Regions from separate parts of the Pseudoalteromonas mucoides genome, predicted to be linked through region 1. Evidence: riboswitches for the same ligand, from Rfam matches in the RefSeq annotation. Region 1 holds a riboswitch; the other holds the start of a gene.
The links. A riboswitch is a leader RNA that binds a small molecule or an ion and turns the genes downstream of it on or off. The one in region 1 is predicted to bind cobalamin.

Region 1 (6,637 bases):
TGATCCAGTTACCGGTATGCCAAGTCGTCATGATCTAGTATCAGTTACCGTATTGCACCCTTCAGCAATGACAGCTGATGGCCTTGCTACTGCATTAACTATTATGGGGATGGATAAAGCTCAAGCCTATGCAGAAAAAAATGACTTAGCGGTCTATCTAATAGCTAAATCGAAGGATGGTTTAGTGACTTATTCAAGCCCAGCATTTAAACCCTATTTGTAGCATGGTTTAAATACGTTTATAATGCACTCAACTTGATGGTTAGCATCAAGCACTTTTTAATTGCTGAACAATAGGGGCTAAGCAATGTCACTTTTTCTTCTTACTTTTGGTTTACTTATTTTAATTGTCGCAGCAATGGCCATTGGCATGATAATGCAGAAAAAATCTATGGCTAGTAGCTGTGGTGGCCTAGGTTCAGTAGGCATTGATAAAGCCTGCGATTGTGATGACCCATGTGACAAACGTAAAAAGCGCATGGCAAAAGAGCAAGTTTGGAAAGAAAACCAAATTTTATAAGCTCGATAGACGTGAGTAAAAAGCGCCCTTCACCTTGGCGCTTTTTTTGTGGCTTTAAAAGATTAACTATTCACCATGTAGGTCAGCTATGCAGCCATTTTCAACTAAAGTGTACTTTTTACGTCACGGTGAGCTTGAGCAGCAAAATGTATTAGCTGGGCGTAGCGACTTTGAGTTGAGCAAAAAAGGTGTTCAGCAGTTAGAAGATGCAGTTGCTGGGCTTTGTGATATCACCTCTGTAACAAGCTCTCCTTTAAAGCGTTGTAAATTATTTGCTCAACAGCTTGCCAATACTCGCCAACTCCCGCTCAACATTGACAGTGCAATCGCAGAGTATGATTTTGGCGATTGGGATGGGCAAAGTTATGAAGTGCTTTGGCAACAAAGTAGCTCACCGACAATCGGAGACTTTTGGCAAAACCCTTGGCAAATTACGCCCCCCAATGGCGAATCCATGAACGCGTTTTATAGCCGAGTTGAAACTTGGTGGCAGGGGTTATTGGCGATGATCAGCACACCCAATACAGGAGCGCATTTAGTCATAACGCATGCTGGTGTTATTAAGCAGTTGTTGGCGATAGTATGTCAGCTCCCTCGTGAGTCACTCATTAGCCAAAATGTATTTTCAATCCCTTATGCCGGACTTATTTGTGTTGATGTTTACATTGATGAACAAGGTGAAGCTTGGCCTAAAATTGTTTTCTAGGCTGTTTTTAGCCATCTAGAAAGATATTAATTGAAATATAAACTCACCTGCTCATAATAGAGGGGTATTTAGGAATGAGGTGCAAGTCCTCAGCTGTTCCCGCAACTGTAAGTCACATTAGTGATAAGTCAGATACTAAATACGTTAAATCAACTTAAATAACTGAGCGGGTAAACTCATCTTTTTCATAAGCATTTGCTTGTGTTTACTGCATTGGGTTTTCGCGTGCTAGCAGAGATAAACATTGCAGACACCAACAGCGCTTCTTACCGTCGACGATTTATCGTGGACTGTTGCTAATACAGCTATTCTAAAAAAAATAAACATCAGCATTGAGCAAGGCCAGTTTATTGGCTTGCTTGGGCCTAATGGTGCGGGTAAGTCGAGTTTATTGCGTTGTCTTTATCGGTTTAATAAACCTACATGTGGTCAAGTACTGCTTGGTTCACATGATATTTGGCAATTAAGCGCGGATAATTTTGCTAAGCAAGTTGCCGTGGTTCTGCAAGAAACACCCTCACAATTTAATCTATCTTTGTATGATGTGGTCAGTCTTGGGCTTACTCCGCATAAGCGTCTTTTTAGTGGCACCACACAAAGTGATAAGCAGCTAATTCACCAAGCGATAAAACAAGTAGGCTTAATAGAGCATGCTAACCAAGCGTTTGATTCGCTCTCCGGTGGTGAAAAGCAACGTGCTTTAATTGCCCGTGCCATAGTGCAAAAGCCACAGCTTTTGATTATGGATGAGCCTACCAGCCACCTTGACGTAAAATATCAAATTCAATTAATGGAATTAGCCAAATCACTCGGTGTAACAGTGTTGGCATCGTTTCATGATTTAAATTTAGCAGCCAGCCTGTGTGATGAGTTATTCGTTATCGACCATGGTGAAATCGTTTCATCGGGCACACCAGAGCAGGTTATAACAGAGAAAATGCTAAGCGATGTATTTGGCGTGTGTGCTCAAGTATCCAGCCACCCGCAAAGTACAGCGCAATCCATTCCGCATATAACGTATTTTTATGGTTATCAATCAGGAGCGCTTCATGCAACTGAAAAATAACCTATTACTACCGCTAACTATGGTATTAAGTGTACTGAGCATCTTCGTCGCATTGAGCTTTGGTGCTGCCCCTAGTAAGTTTATTGATGTTTACCACAGCGTAATTGGACAGTGGTTTGGCCAAGGTAGTGATTCGTTTATTGAGCGGATAATTTGGCAGCTACGTTTGCCGCGTACGTTATTGGCATTTTTAGCAGGCTCAGGACTTGCAATTGCAGGGCTAATTTTGCAAACCGTGACCCGTAATCCACTGGCTGACCCCTATTTATTTGGTATTTCATCTGGTGCTTCATTTGGTGTGGTGTGTTTTATTACCTTCACTGGTATCAGTGCTGGGTTTTCAATGTCGCTGGCTGCATTTGTAGGCAGTATGCTGACCATGTGCCTATTGGTATTTATTGCAGGGCGTAGAGCGTCAGCTCAGGTTGAAACAATGCTACTGGCAGGGGTTGCACTGTCGTTTTTATTCAGCGCATTTACCAGCTTACTGCTTTATTTTAGTGACCCTCAAGCGATTACCGCAATATTATTTTGGACCTTAGGTAGCTTTGCAAGAGCGCAGTGGCAAGCACTTTGGTTACCCGCTTTAGCCATCTTCAGTTGTATCATTTTATTAATGAGTTTTAGACGTCAACTCAATGCCATGTTATTGGGTGATGAGAGTGCCGCGACCTTAGGTATTCCTGTGCAACGCTTTCGTTTGCTAATGCTGGTGTTAAGTTCGTTAATTACAGCGCTCTTGGTGGCGTTATGTGGCGGGATTGGTTTTGTGGGTTTGATGATACCCCATATAGTGCGTTTTTTCGTATCCCAGGGAACCTTAACAGGTCTTACTATGACAGCACTCGTTGGTGGTACATTTATGGTCTGGGTGGATGTGCTCTCGCGTATTGTGATGAGCAACCAAGAGCTACCAATTGGGGTGATCACCTCGGCCATTGGTAGTGTGTTCTTTTTATCTTTGCTGTGTTTTCGTAAAAAGGCGTATCAATAATGCATTCTGTTAAACCGTTGAACACGCAATTTGATACGCTGATAAGCGATAAAATTAATCACAAAACTAAGCCGCTTGGTGCACTGGGTCTACTTGAACCACTAGCACTGCAATTGGTGACTATTTTCAGTCAATATATTGATACTCAAAGTGCATTTTTAGATTTTCAGCCAGCTATAAAACAGCCTACATTAATCGTGTTTGCTGGCGATCATGGTGTTGCAGCGCAAGGAGTGTCAATTGCCCCCAGCGACGTTACAGCGCAAATGGTGGCTAATTTTGCTGCTGGCGGCGCGGCAATTAATGTGTTTTGCAATCAGCTAGGCTGGCAGCTTGAAATAGCAGATTGCGGTACTTTAACGAAAGTACCTAACACGGACATTCGTGATTGTCGTTTAGGGGATATCACCGAGCCGTTGAATCAACACATGGCTATGAGTACCGAGCAGGTACAACAAGGGTTTAGCAATGCAAAAAAACTTGTATTAGAGCTTAAAAAGAGTGGCTGTAATACTCTAGCCTTGGGGGAGATGGGCATAGGTAATACCACCAGTGCAGCCGCTATTATGGCGGCAATGCTTAAACTCCCTGCCAGTGAATGCGTGGGTAAAGGTACTGGGGTAAGTGATGAGGTGGTTGCGCGTAAAGTAAAGGTTGTGGAGCAAGCACTGTTGTTACATAAAACTCACCTAGATGATCCAATCAGCTTGCTTGCAGCGCTTGGTGGCTTTGAAGTTGTGCATATTGTGGGCGCTATGCTTAGCGCTGCTGAACAGCAAATGGTGGTACTGGTTGATGGTTTTATTTGTACCGCCGCAGCTTTAGTCGCGATTGCAATTAATCCCAATGTAAAAGCGTATTTTATTTTTACGCACAACTCAAATGAGCAAGGCCATAGTAAAATGTTAGCCCATTTAGAGGTTAAACCATTATTGCAATTAGCTTTGCGCTTGGGCGAAGGGACTGGCGCTGCATTAAGTTTGCCTTTACTGCAAAGTGCGATCGGTTTTTATAATCAAATGGCAAGTTTTGCCGACGCCGCTGTAGATGATGTGGTGTAAGTGATGACCCAAGCACGTATCACGCAATGGCAGTTGCTACAATTGGCTGTTAGTTTTTTAACCCGCATCCCGGTAACACTTCGTTTTGAGGTAACATCGCAGCACTTAAATCAAGCCAGCCGCTACTTTGCGTTAGTAGGATTAGGGCTTGGTTTAGTACATGCTTTGGTGTTTTACTGCCTGCAATTTATATTACCTGTTTCAATGTGTGTGTTGTTAGTGTTAGCGCTGAGCCTACTAATGACGGGTGCTTTTCATGAAGATGGCTGGGCCGATGTATGGGATGGCTTTGGTGGTGGCTGGCAGGTATCACAAAAGTTAAACATCATGAAAGACAGCCGCTTAGGTACATACGGCGCTGCGTCACTCATTATTATATTGATGCTGAAATATCAAAGTTTAGTGATATTAAGTGAACACAGTGGTGTGTTGTTATTTGCTATCATTGCAGGGCAATGCTTGAGCCGTGTTGTTGCGACCAGTCTCATTTTTAGTATGGATTATGTGAGCGAAGATGCCAGCGCAAAAGTAAAGCCACTGGCTATGCACTTATCTAAAACCGGATTAGTCACTTTATTATTAACAGCTGCGCTTTTATTTGCCGCTACGTTGATTTTACAGCTTGTCACTTGGCAGGCATTAGTAATCATAACCCTGACTTTAGTATTCGTACGTTTGATGGTTATGCATTGGTTTAAACGCCAATTAGGCGGTTATACAGGGGATTGCTTAGGGGCCGCGCAGCAACTTAGTGAGGTGAGTATTTATATAACTCTCATCGTTATAATGACGAGTAGCGCACAATGAAACCACAACATACTTTAATTCTTGGTGGTGCCCGTAGTGGCAAAAGCCGCTTTGCAGAGCAATTAGCAGCAAGCACTGAAAAACCCGTAATATACATCGCTACCGCACAAGGCCATGATGATGAAATGCAAGCACGTATTCATCGTCATCAACAGCAGCGCCCAGCACATTGGCAGCTAATTGAAGAGCCAATAGCGCTTGCAAACACGCTACTTAAACATAGCAAAGCTGGTAACTGCATTTTAGTTGATTGCCTCACACTGTGGTTAAGTAACTGCTTATGTCATGATGATAACTGCTGGGCGCAGCAAAAACAGGCATTGCTTAGGGTGCTAAGTGAGCTCCCTGGTCCCGTTATTTTTGTCAGTAACGAAGTTGGACATGGGATTGTGCCACTTGGACAATTAAGCCGAGACTTTGTTGATGAGTCTGGCTGGCTACATCAAGCTATTGCTGCAGAGGTTGCTCGGGTTGAATTTATAATGGCAGGCTTGCCGCTCACTTTAAAAAGTAGTGAATGATGAAAACAATAATGATCCAAGGCACCACATCCGATGCCGGTAAAAGTACATTGGTTGCAGCTTTATGCCGGGTGTTTGCAGAGCAAGGCGTAAGCGTTGCGCCTTTTAAGCCACAAAACATGGCACTTAATAGCGCAGTAACTGAAGATGGCGGCGAAATAGGCCGAGCTCAGGCGTTACAAGCAATCGCGGCAAAGGTTGCCCCAAGAATAGACTTTAATCCGGTATTACTTAAGCCTAATAGTGATACTGGCGCCCAAGTGATCATTCACGGAAAAGCGATAAGCAATATGGAAGCGGGCGCTTACCACGACTATAAAAAAGTCGCGATGGATGCTGTGCTCACCTCACAAGAAAGATTAAGTAAAGAATTTGAGTTATTGGTTGTAGAAGGCGCTGGGAGCCCCGCAGAAATCAATCTGCGTGCCGGCGATATTGCCAATATGGGTTACGCTGAAGCGGTGGATTGCCCTGTCATTATTATTGCTGATATTGATAAAGGTGGGGTATTTGCGCACTTAGTGGGCACCTTGGCATTGCTGAGCGAGTCAGAGCAAGCGCGAGTAAAAGGTTTTGTGATCAATCGCTTTCGTGGTGATATTGCATTACTTCAAGGTGGCCTTGATTGGCTCGAAGAGTATACTGGCAAACCAGTACTTGGCGTATTACCTTATTTGCATGATCTAGCCTTAGATGCCGAAGACGCCGTTGCAATTGATAACACATTAAAGCAGGCCAGAGTGAGGATTGCGGTGTTATTGTTGCCGCATATTAGTAATCATACAGATTTTGATGCGCTGCGGTTAAACCCACAAATAGATATAAACTACGTGCGTTACACCCAGTCTATTCCCAATGTTGATCTAATTATTATTCCTGGCAGTAAAAATGTGACCAGTGATTTAGTCTTTTTAAAAAATGAAGGGTGGGAGGATCAAATTAAGCGCCACCTTCGCTATGGC
Region 2 (6,637 bases), on a different contig from region 1:
ACCGTATCTCAGCTGTTAATAAGCAAAATACACAAGCACTTTGTCACGATATCATGGCGTTACTTGATAGTATGCCTAAAGAGAAGTTTGTACCAATCGAAGATGAAGAAGTTGAATTTAAGTGGGATACCTACCATAAAGATGCAACTAAAAATAGCGATGATGATGATTGGGAAGACTGGGACGAAGATGACTATGATGTTGAAGTTGTCTACGAACGTTAGTAGCGTATAGATTTTAAAAAGGAGCTGATGCTCCTTTTTTCTTGTTTAGTTATAAAGTATTAGGTGATTACTGTGAAGATTTCAATGATTGCAGCCATGGCGAACAATCGTATTATTGGCCAAGATAATAAAATGCCTTGGCATTTACCTGCTGATTTACAGCATTTTAAAAGTGTGACTATGAGTAAGCCAGTGATCATGGGTCGTAAAACATTTGAGTCGATCGGTCGTCCATTGCCAGGCAGAAAAAATATTATTATTAGTCGTAATGCTCAATACAGTGCGCAAGGGATTGAAGTAGTAACATCGCCAGAAGAAGCGTTATTGCTGGTTAAAGACTGTGAGGAAGTGATGATTATTGGTGGTGGAAATATCTATCAGCAGTTTTTATCACAAGCAAGCACACTGTATTTAACTTTTATAAATCTTGATGTTACAGGAGATACTCAGTTTCCTGACTATGAAAAAGTTGCTAATTGGCAGGTGGTTGAAGAGCAAATTAATAACCCTGATGATAAGAATTTACATCAGTATAAATTCGTAACCTTGGATAAAGTTGAGTAACATTATTGCGCTTAAACTTATAGATTGGTACAATAATAACCAACAAGCGTAGGTAAAAAGTATTACTCAAGGGTGTCAAATGGTTAAATTATCAACATTGCTAGTTGTTACTGCTGTTATTTCTGGTTCGGTGGCTTTTAGCGCCCCGGTTAAAGCTGATGATCAATTAGCTGTGTCAATTTGTGAGTATATCGCGGCAGACGATAAAAACCGTCTTCGCAGTAAGCTAAAAAGCTCTCGTGTAAAAATTCGTAATATTTATGATGCAGTTTTATGTAACGGTAACAATTTATTACGCCATGCAATTGCTAGTAATGCAGTTGATGCGGGTGAATATGTAGTTAAAAATCTATCTAAAAGCTCATTATCAGATGGTGCCGATATAGCCTGGGCTGAATCAAATGGCCATGGCGGTTCTGCACTTATTCCAGTAATTAAAGATCGTGCTGGTTTATAAGTTAAAAAGCTAAAATAAATCATAAAAAACCGCACTTGTTGCGGTTTTTGTTTTTTAGTATTAAAAAATAAGAATGAGTTCGAATGTAGTTGCTTTAAAGTAAAGTCATGCTACTATTTTTCGCCAACTCGCCAACTCGCCAACTCGCCAACTCGCCAACTCGCCAACTCGCCAACTCGCCAACTCGCCAACTCGCCAACTCGCCAACTCGCCAACTCGCCAACTCGCCAACTCGCCAACTCGCGCCTTTTATAAGAAATAACCAACTCGCTAATTTAGCTTTAGATGTATAGCCGTCCATTGACATTTATCCTTAAAATATTCACAATAGCGACCTATTTTCAAGGTGCTTGCTAAATACATCAGTATAGGTTTCAAGGTATTGAAATTTGTAGCAGGATAATCGGGAAGTTGGTGCATGCTCATGATGAACATAATCCCAACACTGCCCCCGCAACGGTAATGTGCTTTAAAGCACAGAGTCCGGAGACCGGCCTTGAAACAAACTTACTATTACTTGTGCGGTGGGCACGGGTCAGGGGATATCATGCTAACTAAATCTACTCTAGGCGTAGCAATCGCTGCTGCGTTATCTTTTTCTGTGTCAGCAGAGCAACCAATTGAACGTATTACAGTAACAGCAAATAAATTTGAGCAATCAATTACTGATACGCTGGCTACCGTTGATGTTATCGAGCGTATTGAAATTGAAAAAAATAATTACCGAGACCTACCGTCAATATTAAACACGATTGCTGGTGTAGATGTTGTACGCAATGGCGGTTTTGGCCAAAAGGCCGATGTATTTGTTCGTGGTGCGAGTGCTAAATATACCTTAGTGTTAGTTGATGGCGTAAGAGTCAGTGACGCAAGCTCTGGTAGTGTGTCGTTGACCAATATACCTGTAAACAGCATTGAACGAGTAGAGATAGTTAAAGGGGCTAGAGCTGCTATTTATGGCTCGGATGCAATTGCTGGTGTTATTAATATTATAACTCGTAAGGCTAGCCGAAATACGCTATCTGCGACATTGGGTAGTGATAGTTATGAAAACTATCAATTAGCAGGTGGGGTTGTAAAAGACGCCGTTACTTTTAATTACAACTTAGGTTATGAAGATACCGATGGCTATGATGTAACAGGTAAAGATCCATCACTACCAGTCACTAAAGATCATGATGACGACGGCTATACTAATAAAAATGTAGGCTTTAACTTAGCTTATCGAACTGAAAGTGCAGGTGAATTTAGTGTACTAAGTCAGTATAGCGAAGGCCAAGGCGAGTATGATAACGCTTTTGGTAATGATGCCTATGATTTTGAGAACTACACTGCACAACTAGGTTGGAACCAAAGCTCAGCTATTTATACCCAAAGTGCCTCTGTGAGTATTTCACAAGAAGAAAATATTCAAACAGGCACAAATGTAGAGCAAATTTATAGTACTGAACGTGTTGAGTTTGAATACAGTGGTTTGTATGCCCTAACAGACACCGTAGAGCTTACCGGTGGCGTTAATTTTTTAAACGAAGACTTGTCTGAATCCTCAGCTACATCATCTGAACAAGAGCGCGATAACAATGCTCTCTTTGTAGGTGTATTTTACGATGATGAAACTTGGTTAGGTAATGCAGTAGTCAGAACCGATGATTACGACTTTCATGGCCGTGCAAACACCTATACAACAGCTTTAGGTTATAAAGCAAACCAGTATGTTACGTTACGTTTAAGTCATGGCACGGCTTTTAGAGCGCCATCACTGATTAATGCATTTGTCACTGATAGCCCATGGTATTTACCAAACAATGATATTAAACCTGAAGAGTCAGTTAATAATGAATTTGGCGTTACTATAGATACGCAATGGGGTCGTTATGATATTGCTATTTTTGACAATAAGATCGATAACTTAATCGACAACAAGTATGATGCAGACACTGGTAAGTATGTAGCAACTAATATTGATAAAGTATCTATGCAAGGTGTTGAGTTATCAGCTGATTTTGAAGGTTTTGGATTTCAACATAACATCAACTTAAGCTTATTAGACGCTAAAGATGAAACAACTAATACAGATTTACCGCGCAGACCATCTGAAACATTTAATTATACCCTTGGCAAAAGCTGGGGCGATTTTGACGCTAATATCGCAATGCAATACCGCTCTTCGCGCCCATCAATCGCTTATTATGATACTGAATTGGCAGCTTATACAGTGTTCAATATAGCTGCAAATTATCAATTATTGGATGAATTATCATTTCAGGCTCGAATTGAGAATATTACAGATAAAGAATATTTTACGGCAGGTACTGGGTTTGCCGCTAACGGTGAATTACTTGGTTACAATGCAGCAGGACGACAGTTCTTTGTCGGTGCAAGCTATCAGTTTTAACTACATCTAGTGGACTGAACTTTGGTTAATCACCCCCCCTAAATATAAAGCCCGTTATGGATTAATCCACAACGGGCTTTATTATTTATTTGAGCATCTAGCCTTTTAAAAACTGCTTATAGTCTTTTTCAAAACGTTGTAACTTGGGTGCAATTAATATGCTGCAATAACCTTGTTCTGGGTTTTGCTCATAGTAGTCTTGATGATATTGCTCAGCTGGGTAGAAAGTGGTTGCAGGGCTTACCTCAGTGACTATTTCTTCACGTATCTGGCTTTGTAGTTTAGTAATGTAATCTATGGTTTGGATACGCTGCTCATTATTGTGGTAATACACCACACTGCGATATTGTGTGCCAACATCGTTACCTTGGCGGTTTAATTGCGTTGCGTCATGTAAGGTAAAAAACATAGCTAATAAGCGCTCATAGCTTATTTGAGAGCGATCAAATTCAATATTTACCACTTCTGCGTGCCCTGTTAGGCCTGTACATATCTGTTGGTAAGTTGGTTCATCAGTTTCGCCCCCTGTGTAGCCTGAGCTTACATGAGTAACGCCTTCCACGCGCCTAAATGCAGCATCAATACACCAAAAACAACCGCCGCCAAATGTTGCCGTTTCAATTGCTTTGCTCATTACTTACTCCATAAAACGTTAAATAGCGAATATGCCTAGCCTATCAGAAGAACGAGTAAGGTGGTTTTTTATTTCTTGAAAACAAAAGAGAAGCGCTGATATATGATTATATCAGCGCTGAATATCGCTTAAAGTTCTTCTTTGAGTGGTTTGTCTGCTTCTTGTTGGTTAAGTTTTTGCTGTAAAAACTCAGGTGATTGCGTATTACGAGCTAATGCATAATATGCTGCTGGTACAACAAATAATGTCAGTACTGTAGCGACGATAACCCCAGTAAATACAACCACACCAATTACCATACGGCTCTCAGCGCCGGGGCCTGATGCAAGTACCAATGGCACTGCGCTCATTACTGTGGTGAGTGATGTCATGATAATAGGGCGCAGGCGCTGACTTGCTGCTTGTACAATTGCTTCACTAAACTCAACACCTTTATCACGCAGTTGATTGGTAAATTCAACAATTAAAATACCATTTTTAGCGCTTAAACCAATTAACATGACGATGCCGATTTGGCTATAAATATTAAGCGTAAGGCCTGCCGCCCATAAGCCAAACATGGCGCCCATTAAGCCCAGTGGTACTGTGAGCATAATTACAAATGGGTGCATAAAGCTTTCAAATTGAGCTGCTAACACTAAAAAGGTGACCGTCAGTGCTAAAATAAACACATAGGTCATTGCAGAAGCCCCTTCGTAAAATAACTGTGACTCACCTTTATAATCAATCGCACCATCAATATCATTTTCTTCGGCAGCGACTTTATTTAAAAAGTTAAGCGCTTGTTCGAGCGTATAACCCTCAGCAAGGTTTGCACTTAATGTTATCGCACGCATACGGTTGTAGCGATTCAAACGTGATGCTGTTGCTTCTTCTTTTAGGCTGATTAAGCTATCCAGTGGGACCAATTCCTCACTGCGTGATTTTAAATAAATATTTGAAATATCGGTAGGGTTTGCAAAATCAGCTTTAGTCCCTTTCAAAATGACATCGTACTCTTCACCACGATCGATAAAGGTGGTAACACGACGTTGTCCAAGCATTGTTTCAAGAGTGCTTCCAACATCAGACACAGACACACCTAAATCGGCTGCTTTGTTTTTATCAATACTGATTAAGAATTGTGGAAACGTTTCTTTGTAATCATGGTCTATACGCACTAACCCTGGATTTTTCTCTGCGCGTTCAATTATACGGTCGCGCCAATCAGCTAATTGATCGTAATCGTTACCTTGTAGTACAAATTCGATAGGTCGAGAGGACCCCCCTCCGCCAATACCGCGTCGCATGATAGCAAAGGCACGTACATCGGTGACTTCAGTCATTTTACCACTGATTTCATCCATTACTTCCCAGGTTGAACGTTTACGCTCATCCCAATCAGCCATGCCAACAATAGCAACACCGCCACTGCCGCCCCAGCCAGGAACGCGAATTAGAACGCGGCTAAGCTCTCCCGATTCAGAGTAGGGCATTAAGCGCTCTTCGATCTTTGCCATATTAGCAGCATTGTTCTCATAGCTTGCGCCTTCAGGAGGGCTCATCATTATAAAGAAGGTACCACGGTCTTCTTTAGGGGTTAGCTCTGATGGTATTTGCTGGAACAATAAATAACTAGCAAAACCAGCAAGCAATAAAGTTAATGTCAGGCCACCAGAGCGGGTCATATTTGAGCGCAGTGAGTTTTGATAGCCTTGTTCTATTTTACTGAATAAACGGTCCATCCCTTGGTTAAATTTACTTGGCTTATCAGAGTGTTTTAATACTTTAGAGCACAAAGCCGGAGAGAGCGTTAAAGCCGTAATACTAGAGAAAAATACCGCAGCGCTTACGGCCATAGCAAATTCAGTAAATAGAGCACCAATACGCCCATCCATAAATACTAAAGGTACGAAAACCGAAATAAGTACGAGTGTGGTGGCAATAATAGCAAAGCCAACTTCACGAGCACCTCGGTAGGCCGCCAATAGAGGAGGCTCTCCAAGCTCTATACGACGGTGAATGTTTTCAAGCATTACAATGGCATCGTCTACAACCAAGCCAATCGCAAGCACAAGTGCAAGCAAAGTTAGTAAGTTGATAGAGTAACCCATAGCTAGTAAAAACATAAAGCTTGCTACTAATGCAACAGGAACTGTAACAGCAGGAATTAAGGTTGCGCGGATATTACCTAAAAAGATAAAGATTATAAGTACTACAAGGGCCATTGAAATCGCAAGCGTGTTATATACTTCATTAATTGACTCTTTAATAAAGACAGATGAGTCATAGCTATCTTGAATGGTTGTACCTTCAGGCAAGTTACGCTTGATTTTTTCAAGCTCAGCTCGGGCGTTATCAACAACTGTGAGGGTATTGGCTTT

Region 2: linked by a shared signal. The riboswitch ahead of AAEU30_RS14295 (TonB-dependent receptor domain-containing protein) and the one ahead of AAEU30_RS18320 (ABC transporter ATP-binding protein) in region 1 are both predicted to bind cobalamin.

Annotation. Positions count from the first base shown of each region.
Region 1 covers NZ_JBMMUC010000019.1:32,226-38,862, reverse strand. The annotation lists gene AAEU30_RS18335 (FAD:protein FMN transferase) at 1-223, shown strand, start outside; gene nqrM ((Na+)-NQR maturation NqrM) at 308-520, shown strand; gene AAEU30_RS18325 (histidine phosphatase family protein) at 609-1,226, shown strand; cobalamin riboswitch at 1,259-1,379, shown strand; gene AAEU30_RS18320 (ABC transporter ATP-binding protein) at 1,471-2,292, shown strand; gene AAEU30_RS18315 (FecCD family ABC transporter permease) at 2,276-3,286, shown strand; gene cobT (nicotinate-nucleotide--dimethylbenzimidazole phosphoribosyltransferase) at 3,286-4,347, shown strand; gene AAEU30_RS18305 (adenosylcobinamide-GDP ribazoletransferase) at 4,351-5,154, shown strand; gene cobU (bifunctional adenosylcobinamide kinase/adenosylcobinamide-phosphate guanylyltransferase) at 5,151-5,675, shown strand; gene AAEU30_RS18295 (cobyric acid synthase) at 5,675-6,637, shown strand, end outside.
Region 2 covers NZ_JBMMUC010000012.1:135,904-142,540, forward strand. The annotation lists gene cgtA (Obg family GTPase CgtA) at 1-224, shown strand, start outside; gene folA (type 3 dihydrofolate reductase) at 297-788, shown strand; gene AAEU30_RS14285 (DUF3718 domain-containing protein) at 868-1,245, shown strand; gene AAEU30_RS14290 (hypothetical protein) at 1,340-1,546, opposite strand; cobalamin riboswitch at 1,606-1,758, shown strand; gene AAEU30_RS14295 (TonB-dependent receptor domain-containing protein) at 1,793-3,640, shown strand; gene msrA (peptide-methionine (S)-S-oxide reductase MsrA) at 3,738-4,274, opposite strand; gene AAEU30_RS14305 (efflux RND transporter permease subunit) at 4,403-6,637, opposite strand, start outside.